Regions from separate parts of the Kitasatospora sp. NPDC004614 genome, predicted to be linked through region 1. Evidence: predicted binding sites of a transcription regulator. Region 1 holds the regulator's gene; each other region holds the start of a gene.

The links. Region 1 encodes HrcA, which represses chaperone genes, less so after heat shock. Its sites were predicted from a motif close to TTNGCACTCNGNNNNNCNGAGTGCNAA; they were not measured.
Region 2: a site for HrcA is predicted at 1,915-1,941, ahead of groL (chaperonin GroEL). Genes of this name have one in related genera too.
Region 3: a site for HrcA is predicted at 2,342-2,368, ahead of groES (co-chaperone GroES). Genes of this name have one in related genera too.

The regions. Positions count from the first base shown of each region.
Region 1 covers NZ_JBIALR010000003.1:465,229-469,545, reverse strand. Annotated here, with positions in the region: gene ACFYST_RS11590 (DUF2785 domain-containing protein) at 1-114, opposite strand, end outside; gene ACFYST_RS11585 (hypothetical protein) at 139-726, opposite strand; gene htpX (zinc metalloprotease HtpX) at 780-1,703, opposite strand; gene hrcA (heat-inducible transcriptional repressor HrcA) at 1,976-3,049, shown strand; gene dnaJ (molecular chaperone DnaJ) at 3,119-4,258, shown strand.
Region 2 covers NZ_JBIALR010000014.1:133,495-137,811, forward strand. Annotated here, with positions in the region: gene ACFYST_RS25950 (hypothetical protein) at 1-24, opposite strand, end outside; gene groL (chaperonin GroEL) at 136-1,758, opposite strand; gene ACFYST_RS25960 (cold-shock protein) at 2,081-2,287, opposite strand; gene ACFYST_RS25965 (MoaD/ThiS family protein) at 2,876-3,154, opposite strand; gene thrC (threonine synthase) at 3,187-4,317, opposite strand, start outside.
Region 3 covers NZ_JBIALR010000015.1:108,551-112,867, forward strand. Annotated here, with positions in the region: gene ACFYST_RS26945 (polysaccharide deacetylase family protein) at 1-588, shown strand, start outside; gene ACFYST_RS26950 (methyltransferase domain-containing protein) at 564-1,742, opposite strand; gene ACFYST_RS26955 (hypothetical protein) at 1,918-2,253, opposite strand; gene groES (co-chaperone GroES) at 2,512-2,817, shown strand; gene groL (chaperonin GroEL) at 2,918-4,317, shown strand, end outside.

The DNA.
Region 1 (4,317 bases):
GGAGTACGCGCGCTCGTCGCGCTCCACCGGGTCGGGCGAGCGCAGCGCCTCGCGGACGGCGGCCAGCTCGGCCTCGGACGGATCACGGTCGGGCAGGGCGGTCCAGTCGGTCACGGACGATCACCCTGGGGCGGAGCCTCAGTCGTCCAGGCCCGGGGCGCCCCAGACCGGGAACCAGCGGGAGAGATCGGACTCGATGCGCAGGTCGTTGCGGAGCAGGTTGGAGATCTCGATCTCCAGGGGGTTGTTGCGCTTCTCCTGGCCGGGGAGCTTGCACATCGGGTAGAAGGTGCCGCGCTTGTACAGGTAGACCAGGCCCAGCGAGCGGCCCTCGCGGTCGCGGAAGGCGACGATCGAGCAGAGCAGTTGCGGGCCGAAGCCGTTGGCCTCCAGCTCGCTGTTGACCGCGTGCAGGTCGTTGACCAGGTCGGGGAGTTCGTCGGGGGTGTGGCGGGCGAGCAGCCAGGAGTAGCCGTAGTCGTCGCGGGAGGCTTCGACGGGGGTGCCGCCGCGTTCGGTGTCCGCGTCGAGCAGGGCCCGGACCTGGGACTGGACCTCGGCGAAGGCGCCGCCCTCGACGGCGGCGAAGCACACCGAGCCGAGGCCGGTGGGGAGGAAGCCGGTGGCGGCCTGCAGGGTGAGCGCGGCCGACGGGATGCCGAACAGCTGGTCGAGGTCCGGCTTCACGGGCTTGCTGCGGCCGAACAGGGCGTCCAGGAATCCCACGGGGCGAGCTCCTTGATCAAGGGTGGAAGGCGGTCACTGCCCGGGCAAGGCGGTCACTGCCCGAGCTGGGAGGAGATCTTCGACAGCTGTGCCAGCCGCTGCTCCAGCGACGGGTGGGTGGAGAACAGCTGCGCGGCGGTCTCCTTGGCGCTCAGCGCGGGCGCGAAGTAGAAGGCGTTGTACGGCTGGGCCTTGCGCAGGTCCTCGGTCGGGATGGCGGCGATCTGCCCGGTCACCTTGGTCAGCGCGGAGGCCAGTGCGCTGGGGCGCCCGGTCAGCTGGGCGGCGGCCCGGTCGGCGGCGAGCTCGCGGTAGCGGGAGAGCAGCCGGGTGAGCAGGAAGCTGATCGCGTACACCACCATCGAGACCAGCGGGACGATGATCATCGCGATCGCGGCGTTGGAGTCGTTGCTGTTCCGGTTGCCGCCGCCCATCATTCCGCCGTACAGCGCGATCCGGGTCATCGCGCCGGCCAGCACGCCGAGGAATCCGGCCACCGTCATCACCGCGACGTCGCGGTGCGCGACGTGCGAGAGCTCGTGGGCGAGGACGCCCTCCAGTTCCTCCGGTTCCAGCCGGCGCAGCAGGCCGGTGGTCACGCAGATCACCGCGTTGTCCGGGTTGCGGCCGGTGGCGAAGGCGTTGGGCATGTCGTTGTGGGCGACCGCGACGCGCGGCTTGGGCATGTCGGCGAGTGCGCACAGCCGGTCGACCGCGCCGTGCAGCTGCGGGAACTCCTCGGGGGAGACCGGGTGGGCGCCCATCGCCCGTTCGGTGATCTTGTCGGAGAACCAGAACTGGGCGACGAACAGGCCGCCGGAGATCAGCACCACCAGGGGCCAGGCACCGCGCAGCAGCACGATCAGCAACCCGGTGAAGCCGACATAGAGCAGGCCGATCAAGAACATGGTGGTGACCATCCGGCCGGTCAGGCCGCGGTCGGGGGTGAACCGGGAGTGCTGCCGTGAGGCCGACATCGCTGCTCCTCCTTCGCCGTCTTCGCCTTCGATGCTGCCACCGGCGGGGCCCGCAGGCACCATCCGAAACGATGGGAATCCGATGGGAATGCGGTCGCGTCGGCCCGCGGGAGTCGATTGGCGCGGTTTTCGGTCGAGGATCACGTCGGCGGACCGTTCCTGCCATCAGGCCCGGGCCGTACACTGGCAGATACGGTTCTGGCACTCTGCCCAGTTGAGTGCCAGAGAGGATCGACCACCGGTTCAACGGACGACGACGGAGGTGCGTGCACATGCCGGACGACGGCAAGCCCGACGGCCGCCTGATCGACACGCGCCCGTCCGTGCGCCCGTTGGACGAGCGACGGCTGGCCGTGCTCCGCGCGATCGTGCAGGACTACGTGGGCACCGAGGAGCCGGTCGGCTCCAAGGCCCTGGTGGAGCGCCACAACCTTGGCGTCTCACCGGCCACGGTGCGCAACGACATGGCCGCGCTGGAGGACGACGGGTTCATCCACCAGCCGCACACCAGCGCGGGCCGGATCCCCACCGACAAGGGCTACCGGCTGTTCGTCGACCGCCTCGCCGAGGTGAAGCCGATGACGCCCCCGGAGCGCCGGGCGATCCGGCACTTCCTGGAGGGCGCGGTCGACCTGGACGACGTGGTGGCCCGTACGGTGCGGCTGCTGGCGCAGCTGACCCGGCAGGTCGCGGTGGTCCAGTACCCGTCGCTGACCCGCTCCACCGTGCGGCACATCGAACTCGTCTCGCTCACCCCGACCAAGCTGATGCTGGTGCTGATCACCAACACCGGCCGGGTCGAGCAGCGGATGGTGGACTGCCCCGGCCCGGTCGGCGAGACCGTGCTGGGAGACCTGCGGGCCAGGCTGAACGGCATGGCGGGCGGCTGTCGGCTGCCCGAGGTGCCGACTCTCCTGGAGGACCTGCCGGCCAGTTTCGAACCGGCCGACCGGCCCTCGGTCAGCACCGTGCTGACCGTGCTGTTCGAAACGCTCGCCGAACAGAACGAGGAACGGATCATGCTGGCGGGCACCGCCAACCTGACCCGGTTCAACCACGACTTCCCGCTCTCCATCCGTCCGGTGCTCGAGGCACTGGAGGAGCAGGTGGTGCTGCTGCGCCTGCTGGGTGAGACCGGGGACTCGGCGATGACGGTCCGGATCGGCCACGAGAACGCCTATGAAGGCCTGAATTCCACGTCGGTGGTCTCCGTCGGTTACGGTTCGGGCGACCAGAGCGTGGCAAAGCTGGGTGTGATCGGTCCGACCCGGATGGATTACCCGGGCACAATGGGGGCGGTGCGAGCGGTGGCGCGATACGTCGGCCAGATCCTGGACGAGTCATAACAAGGCTGCGTGAGACCGTCACGCAGTTCTCGCAAGCACTTCTAGAGGCGGAACAAACCGGAGCATTTGGTGGCCACGGACTACTACGCGGTACTCGGCGTCCGACGCGACGCGGGGCAGGACGAGATCAAGAAGGCGTTTCGGCGCCTCGCCCGTGAACTGCACCCGGACGTCAACCCGGACCCGAAGACGCAGGAGCGGTTCAAGGAGATCAACGCCGCCTACGAGGTGCTCTCCGATCCGCAGAAGCGTCAGGTGTACGACCTCGGCGGCGACCCGCTGTCGCCGAACGGCGGTGGTGCGGGCGGTTTCGGGGCCGGAGCGGCCGGCTTCGGCTTCTCCGACATCATGGACGCCTTCTTCGGCGCCGCGACCGGCCAGCGCGGCCCGCGTTCGCGCACCCGCCGCGGGCAGGACGCGATGATCCGACTGGAGATCACCCTGGAGGAGGCCGCGTTCGGCACCACCAAGGAACTCCAGGTCGACACCGCCGTCACCTGCACCACCTGTAACGGCGAGGGCGCCGCGCCGGGTACCTCCGCGCAGACCTGTGACATGTGTCGCGGCAAGGGCGAGGTCTCCCAGGTCACCCGGTCCTTCCTGGGCCAGGTCATGACCTCCCGGCCCTGCCCGCAGTGCCAGGGCTTCGGCACCGTCGTTCCGACCCCGTGCCCCGAGTGCGCGGGCGACGGCCGGGTCCGCGCCCGCCGCACCCTCACGGTGAAGATCCCCGCCGGTGTCGACAACGGCACCCGGATCCAGCTGGCCGGCGAGGGCGAGGTCGGCCCCGGCGGCGGCCCCGCCGGCGACCTGTACGTGGAGATCGCCGAGACCAGCCACGCCGTCTTCCAGCGCCGCGGTGACGACCTGCACTGCACCGTCACCATCCCGATGACGGCCGCCGCACTCGGCACCCAGGTGCCGCTGCAGACCCTGGACGGCCTGGAAGAGGTCGACATCCGGCCCGGCACCCAGTCCGGCCAGTCGATCCCGCTGCACGGCCGCGGCATCACCCACCTGCGCGGTGGCGGCCGGGGCGACCTGATAGTGCACGTCGAGGTGCAGACGCCCACCAAGCTCGACCCGGAGCAGGAGGAGCTGCTGCGGCGGCTCGCCATGCTCCGCGGCGAGGAGCGGCCGTCCGGCCAGTTCGCACCCGGCCAGCAGGGCCTGTTCTCCCGGCTGAAGGACGCCTTCAACGGCCGGTGAGACCCGTTCCTTCCGGGCCGGGAGTGGTGCACGCCACCGCTTCCGGCCCGGGTTTTTTT
Region 2 (4,317 bases), on a different contig from region 1:
TTCGATCTTCTCGTTGCTGGACATCCGCCCATTGTCCCAAACCGCCGCCACGACCCGGAAACGCCGCAAGGGCGGCCTCCCGAAGGAGACCGCCCTCACGGCGTGAGACTGACCGATCCAACCGGTGAGGTCGGATCAGAAGTCCATGTCACCGCCCGGCATGCCGCCGCCGGCGGCCGCGGAGGCCTTCTCCGGCTTGTCGGCGATGACGGCCTCGGTGGTGAGGAACAGCGCCGCGATGGAGGCGGCGTTCTGCAGGGCGGAGCGGGTGACCTTGGCGGGGTCGATGATGCCGGAGGCGATCAGGTCGACGTACTCGTTGGTCGCGGCGTTCAGGCCGTGGCCGGCGGGCAGGTTGCGAACCTTCTCGACCACGACGCCGCCCTCGAGGCCGGCGTTGGTGGCGATCTGCTTGATCGGGGCCTCGAGCGCCACGCGGACGATGTTGGCACCGGTGGCCTCGTCGCCGTCCAGCTCCAGCTTCTCGAACGCGACACCGGCCTGCAGCAGGGCGACGCCACCACCGGCGACGATGCCCTCCTCGACGGCGGCCTTGGCGTTGCGCACCGCGTCCTCGATGCGGTGCTTGCGCTCCTTGAGCTCGACCTCGGTGGCCGCGCCGGCCTTGATGACGGCCACGCCGCCGGCCAGCTTGGCGAGGCGCTCCTGGAGCTTCTCGCGGTCGTAGTCCGAGTCGGAGTTCTCGATCTCGGCGCGGATCTGGTTGACGCGACCGGCAACCTGGTCGCTGTCGCCGCCACCGTCGACGATGGTGGTCTCGTCCTTGGTGATGACGACCTTGCGGGCGGTGCCCAGCAGGTCGACGCCGGCGTTCTCGAGCTTGAGGCCGACCTCCTCGGAGATCACGGTGCCGCCGGTCAGGATGGCGATGTCGCCCAGCATGGCCTTGCGGCGGTCGCCGAAGCCCGGGGCCTTGACGGCGACGGACTTGAAGGTGCCGCGGATCTTGTTCACGACCAGGGTCGACAGGGCCTCGCCCTCGACGTCCTCGGCGATGATGACGAGCGGCTTGCCGCTCTGCATGACCTTCTCCAGCAGCGGGAGCAGGTCCTTGACCGAGGAGATCTTGGAGTTGGCGATGAGGATGTACGGGTCCTCGAAGCTCGTCTCCATGCGCTCCAGGTCGGTGGCGAAGTAGGCGGAGATGTAGCCCTTGTCGAAGCGCATGCCCTCGGTGAGCTCGAGCTCCAGGCCGAAGGTGTTGCTCTCCTCGACGGTGATGACGCCTTCCTTGCCGACCTTGTCCATGGCCTCGGCGATGAGCTCGCCGATCTGGGTGTCGGCGGCCGAGATGGAGGCGGTGGAAGCGATCTGCTCCTTGGTCTCCACGTCCTTGGCCTGGGCCAGCAGCTGGTCGGAGACGGCGGCGACGGCCTTCTCGATACCGCGCTTCAGGGCCATCGGGTTGGCGCCGGCGGCGACGTTGCGCAGACCCTCGCGGACGAGCGCCTGGGCCAGCACGGTGGCGGTGGTGGTGCCGTCACCCGCGACGTCGTCGGTCTTCTTGGCGACCTCCTTGACGAGCTCGGCGCCGATCTTCTCGTACGGGTCCTCGAGCTCGATCTCCTTGGCGATGGAGACACCGTCGTTGGTGATGGTGGGGGCGCCCCACTTCTTCTCCAGAACGACGTTGCGACCCTTGGGGCCGAGCGTGACCTTCACGGCGTCGGCAAGCTGGTTCATGCCACGCTCAAGGCCGCGGCGGGCTTCCTCGTCAAAGGCGATGATCTTGGCCATTAGAAGTGGTCCTCCGGGACACGGTCGACTGCTCGGACCAAGGGGGTGCCCGCGACGGACGGCCCAGGAGAGCGGGGGTCTCGTCCCCTACCGCTTCCGGGGCCTCACCGGCCCGGTCCGTTGTCACTCTCACGCTGTGAGTGCTAACGCCAATGATTAGCACTCGGGGGTGTCGAGTGCAAGCCCATTCGCCGCGCTCCGACGCCCCTCCCGGGAAACCCGCAGGCAGGCCCGGGAACGCCGACAGGCCCGGACCCGGACGCGTCGCGCCGGGGCCGGACCTGCCGGGTCATAGCTGTGGTGTGTGCGGTCTACCGGGCCGTCAGGCGCCCGCGGCGCGGACCATGTCGGCCTGCGGACCCTTCTGCCCCTGCGAGATCTCGAACTCGACCCGCTGGCCCTCTTCCAGGGTGCGGTAGCCGTCCATCTGGATCGCGCTGTAGTGGACGAACACGTCCGCTCCACCGTCGACCGCGATGAAGCCGTAGCCCTTCTCGGCGTTGAACCACTTGACGGTGCCCTGAGCCATTCCGAACTCCCCTTGTGCTGTGCTGGCCCTTCAGAGATCCGCGGGACGCGGACCCGGAGGTCTGGAAGGCCGGCCTGTGGGGACTCCCCCCCGCACGGCGCAGCCTCGTGTCGCGGCTGAATGTATCCGGATATGCGCCCTCTGCAACAGGCCCTAATTTCACGGAAAGTCCGTACCCCACACCGGATATGACGGGTCGAAAGGTATATGGCCCGACAATTGCCACCGGACATAACGGACGTGTCGCCGCAAATCGTCGAAAGAATTCTGACGGCGGCCTGACAGGTCGGGCGGTGAACGGTCCGGCGCATGTCTCAGAGCGCGGGACGGGACGGGGCCGGCGCGAGGTGCGGTGCGGGAAAAATCGAGGATTGGAACGGGCCGTGGCGGGGAACGGCTCCACCGGCACTCTACTCCCCCGCGAACGCGGGAATTCCAGCGACCCGCCAGGTCGGAATCACGGCTGCCCGCGCGCCCGGCCGATGTGCGAAGCCGCCGCCGGGCGGCTCGGAAATCGAATTCCGAGCCCGCGCCCGACGGCGGCGGAACGAATACGCGGGGCGGCCCCACCGGCCGCCCGGAGCTGCCTCAGCAGCCGCCGGCCACCGCCGGAATGATCGACACCGAGGCGCCGTCCTTGATCTCGGTCTCCAGGCCCTCGGCGAAGCGCACGTCGTCGTCGTTGACGTACACGTTCACGAAGCGGCGCAGCTTACCGGTGTCGTCCAGCAGGCGGGCGGCGATGCCGGTGTGGTTCGCCTCCAGGTCGGCGATGACGGCTGCCAGGGTGGCGCCCTCGGCGGTCACCTCGGCGGCGCCGCCGGTGTAGGTGCGGAGGATGGTGGGGATGCGGACGGTGGCGCTCATGGGGGTGCTCCTAGAAGAAAGTCGTGGGGGGATCAGGCGGAGACGAGACCGGCGGCGCGGAAGGACTCCAGCGTCGGGCGGATCACTGCGGTCATGCCGGAGTCGGCGACCGCGTCGAGGGTCTTCAGGCCGTCGCCGGTGTTGATCGCGACGGTCTCCTTGCTCGGGTCGAGCTGCCCGGTCTCGACCAGCTTCTTCAGCACGCCGACGGTGACGCCGCCCGCGGTCTCGGCGAAGATGCCCTCGGTGCGGGCCAGCAGCTTGATCGCCTCGACCACCTGCGCGTCGGTGACGTCCTCGACCGCGCCGCCGGTGCGGCGGGCGATGTCGAGCACGTACGGGCCGTCGGCGGGGTTGCCGATCGCCAGCGACTTGGCGATGGTGTCCGGCTTGACCGGCTTGATCACGTCGCGGCCGGCCTTGAAGGCGGCGGAGACCGGGGAGCAGCCCTCGGCCTGGGCGCCGAAGATCTTGTAGGGGCGGTCCTCGACCAGGCCGAGCTTGATCAGCTCCTGAAGCCCCTTGTCGATCTTGGTGAGCTGGGAGCCGGAGGCGATCGGGATGACGATCTGCTCGGGCAGCCGCCAGCCGAGCTGCTCGCAGATCTCGTACGCCAGGGTCTTGGAGCCCTCGCCGTAGTACGGGCGCAGGTTGACGTTGACGAAGCCCCAGCCCTCGCCGGCCGGGTCGCCGATCAGCTCCGAGCAGAACCGGTTCACGTCGTCGTAGTTGCCGTCGATGCCGACCAGCTCGCCGCCGTACACCCCGGCCATCACGACCTTGCCCTGCTCCAGGTCGTGCGGGATGAACACACAGGACTTGAAGCCGGCCCGGGCCGCGGCGGCGCCCACCGCGCCCGCCAGGTTGCCGGTGGACGAGCAGGACAGCGTGGTGAACCCGAAGGCGCGGGCGGCCTCGATCGCGCAGGCCACCACCCGGTCCTTGAACGAGTGGGTGGGGTTGCCGGAGTCGTCCTTGATGTGCAGCTGCGCGGTGAAGCCCAGCTCGCGGCCCAGGTTGTCGGCCTTCACCAGCGGGGTCCAGCCCGGGTTCAGGTTCGGCTTGCCCGCGACGTCGGCGGGGACGGGCAGCAGCGGGGCGTAGCGCCAGATCGACGCCGGGCCGGCCTCGATCCGCTTGCGCAGTTCCTCGGCGTCGTAGCC
Region 3 (4,317 bases), on a different contig from region 1:
CCCACCCAGGACAAGGTCGTCTTCATCACCATCGACGACGGGGCCGAGAAGGACCCCAAGTTCGTCCAGATGCTGACCGACCTGAAGGTGCCGATCACGATGTTCCTGACCAAGGACATCGTCAAGAACGACTACGCCTACTTCAAGCCACTGCAGGCGCTCGGCAACACCATTCAGAACCACACCGTCGACCACCCGGTGATGAGCAAGATCCCGGCCGCCAAGCAGAAGTCCGAGATCTGCGACGACCAGGCAGCCCTCACCGAGCAGTACGGCACCGCCCCGTACCTGTTCCGCCCGCCGTTCGGCGACGGCGCCAACACCCCCACCCTGAACACCTCGGTGCAGGAGTGCGGCCCGCGCGCCATCGTGCTGTGGCGTGAATCCATGCAGATCCACGACATGCAGTACCAGTCCGCCGACAAGAAGCTGAAGAACGGCGACATCATCCTCGCCCACTTCCGCGGCCCGTCCGAGCTCAAGGGCGAGAGCATGACCTCGATGTTCGGCGAGATGCTCGCCCGCATCCAGGAACAGGGCTTCGCGGTCGCCCGCCTCGACGACTACATCGCCAAGCCCGTCGGCTGACCCAGCATCATCACCGGGCCGGCCTCGGTACGGGCGACGATCACCGTCACCGAGTTCGGCCCGGACGGCTTCAGCTGCCGCCGCAGCTCCTCCGGCACCACCGACGCCCCGCGCTTCTTGATCACCACGGTGCCGATCCGGCGCTCCTTCACCAGCGCCTTCAACTTCTTGACGTTGTACGGCAGTACGTCGGACAGCTCGTAGGCGTGCGCGTACGGCGTCGGGTGCAGCTCGTCCGAGGTGACGTACGCGATCATCGGGTCGAGCAGCCGGCCGTTCGTCAGCCGCACCACCTCGGCGACCATCCGGCCCCGGATCACCGCGCCGTCCGGCTCGTACAGGTACCGGCCGACCTCGCCCACCGGCGGATCCGGCAGCGCGCCGCCGGCCAGCGAGTGCGGGCCCGGCAGCACCGTCGCCCGGTACGGCTCGGCGGCCCCGGTGCCGAACCACAGCACCGCCTCCTTCACCTCGCCCCGGTCCGACACCCACTCCGCCTCGGCGCCCTCCGGCACCAGCTCGTGCGGGATCCCCGGCGCCACCTTCAACGCGCCGAACGGGGTGCGCCGGGCGGCCTCCACCGCCCAGGACAGCGGCGGCGAATACGCCTCCGGATCGAATACCCGCCCGCGCGAGGTGCGCCGCGCCGGGTCGGTGAACACCGCGTCGAAGCCGTCCGTGTCGATGTCCGCGACGTCCGCGCAGCGCACCTCCACCAGCTCCGCCACGCCCAGCGCCGCCGCGTTCGCCCGCGCCACCTCGCAGGTCAGCTCGTCGCGGTCCACCGCCAGCACCGCGATCCCGGCCCGGGCCAGCGCGATCGCGTCCCCGCCGATCCCGCAGCACAGGTCCGCCAACCGCTTCACCCCGAGCGCCGCGAACCGACCCGCCCGCCACTCGGCCACACTGCGCCGGGTCGCCTGCTCCACCCCGTTCTGGGTGAAGTACATCGACCGGGCGTCCGCCCCGAACTTCGCCTCCGCCCGCTGCCGCAACCGCGCCTGCTCGAACGCGGCCCGCACCAGCTCCGCTGGGTAATCCCGCCGCAGCCGGGTCGCCAGCGCCAGCTCCTGGTCCGCCGTGAACTCCCGCAACTCCGCCAGCAGCGCCTGCCCCTGCTCGGTCAGCAGCGCCCGGAACGACTCGATCTCCACACCACCATTGTCCCCGCCCCGCTCACCCCGTGATCACCCGCAGCGCGATCGCTGCCAGCGCCGTCAACCGGAGCGCATGCCGTACATCCCGCCGTGCGGACGGTCTTCGTCATGTGCCGATGCCGAACCTGGAGTCGGCGCCGTCGCCTGAGCGCCCGTGCACAACCCGGAAGGATCAGAGGCGCAGCACCGAGTGCGCCGCCACCGCCAGCAGCGGCCCCACCGTCAGCAGCGCCAGCGGTGCGATCCGCAGTCCCCGGCGGGCCGGCAGCACCAGGCCGGTCGCCAGCACCATGAGCGCGAGCAGCAGTCCCGACGCGGCCAGCATCAGCGAGAACGCCCCGAGCACCTGCCCCAGCGGGCCGAAGACCGAAGGGTCGGCGACCCACACGTAGCTGAACCTCGCCCAGGTCAGCATGCCCGGCAGCATGGCCAGCAGCGGCACTTCCGCGGCCACCATCCACACCGCGTGGAACGCGTCCTGCCCTGCGGGGCGTCGAGTCTTCGTCATGCGCCGATCCTGGCGCCCGGGCCGGCGCCGCCGCCTGAGTACCGGCACTCAATCGGGGGGTGTGGTGCCGACATCCGACACGGCGTCATTGGCACTCTGGTTGACTGAGTGCTAACGGCGACCTAAGGTCGTTCCTGGCACTCCCCCCAGGGGGAGTGCTAACGCGAAGATGCGTGCCTGACCCCCGCGACGGCAGCTGCGCACCCTCGCCCACCTACCTGATAGACAACCCCGTAATCTCCGAAGGGGAGCTCGGACGTGACCACCAGCAGCAAGGTTGCCATCAAGCCGCTCGAGGACCGCATTGTGGTCCAGCCGCTCGACGCCGAGACCACCACCGCCTCCGGCCTGGTGATCCCGGACACTGCCAAGGAGAAGCCCCAGGAGGGTGTCGTCCTGGCTGTCGGCCCGGGCCGCTTCGAGGACGGCCAGCGTCTGCCGCTCGACGTCGCCGTCGGTGACATCGTCCTGTACTCGAAGTACGGCGGCACCGAGGTGAAGTACCAGGGCGAGGAGTACCTCGTCCTCTCGGCTCGCGACGTTCTCGCCATCATCGAGAAGTAAGACGTCCCCAGCCCGCCCCGGATCCGTGTCAGCACTGACAGGGGCCCGGGGCGCGGTTGTTGCTCCACGTACGCAGACCACACCCTGAGGAAACGGGATCATGGCGAAGACCCTGCAGTTCAACGAGGATGCCCGCCGCTCGCTGGAGCGCGGCGTCAACAAGCTGGCCGACACCGTCAAGGTGACCATCGGCCCCAAGGGCCGCAACGTCGTCATCGACAAGAAGTTCGGCGCCCCCACCATCACCAACGACGGTGTGACCATCGCCCGCGAGGTCGAGCTCGACGACCCGTACGAGAACCTCGGCGCGCAGCTGGTCAAGGAGGTCGCCACCAAGACCAACGACGTCGCGGGTGACGGCACCACCACCGCCACCGTGCTGGCCCAGGCCCTGGTCAACGAGGGTCTGCGCAACGTCGCCGCCGGCGCCGGCCCGGCCGCCCTGAAGAAGGGCATCGACAAGGCTGTCGCCGCCGTCTCCGAGCACCTGCTGTCGGTCGCCCGCGAGATCGAGGGCAAGGACGACATCGCCGCCGTCGCCTCCCTCTCCGCGCAGGACACCCAGGTCGGCGAGCTGATCGCCGAGGCGATCGACAAGGTCGGCAAGGACGGTGTCATCACCGTCGAGGAGTCGAACACCTTCGGCGTCGAGCTCGAGTTCACCGAGGGCATGCAGTTCGACAAGGGCTACCTGTCGCCGTACTTCGTCACCGACGCGGAGCGCCAGGAAGCCGTCCTGGAGGACCCGTACATCCTGATCAACCAGGGCAAGATCTCCTCGATCCAGGAGCTCCTGCCGCTGCTGGAGAAGGTCCTGCAGGCCGGCGGCTCCCGCCCGCTGCTGATCATCGCCGAGGACGTCGACGGCGAGGCGCTGTCCACCCTGGTGGTCAACAAGATCCGCGGCACCTTCAACGCGGTCGCGGTCAAGGCCCCCGGCTTCGGTGACCGCCGCAAGGCCATCCTCGGCGACATCGCCACCCTGACCGGTGGCCAGGTCATCTCCGAGGAGGTCGGCCTCAAGCTCGACCAGGTCGGCCTGGACGTGCTGGGCTCCGCCCGCCGCATCACCGTCACCAAGGACGAGACCATCGTCGTCGACGGCGCCGGTGACTCCTCCGAGGTCGCCGGCCGCGTGGCCCAGATCAAGGCCGAGATCGCCAACACCGACTCCGACTGGGACCGCGAGAAGCTGCAGGAGCGCCTGGCCAAGCTGGCCGGTGGCGTCTGCGTGATCAAGGTCGGCGCGGCCACCGAGGTCGAGCTCAAGGAGCGCAAGCACCGCCTGGAGGACGCCATCTCCGCGACCCGCGCCGCGGTCGAGGAGGGCATCGTCGCCGGTGGTGGCGCCTCGCTGGTGCACGCCGCGAAGGTCCTGGAGGACGGCCTCGGCCTGTCCGGCGACGAGGCCACCGGTGTCGCCGTGGTCCGCCGCGCCCTGGTCGAGCCGCTGCGCTGGATCGCCCAGAACGCCGGCCTCGAGGGCTACGTCATCACCTC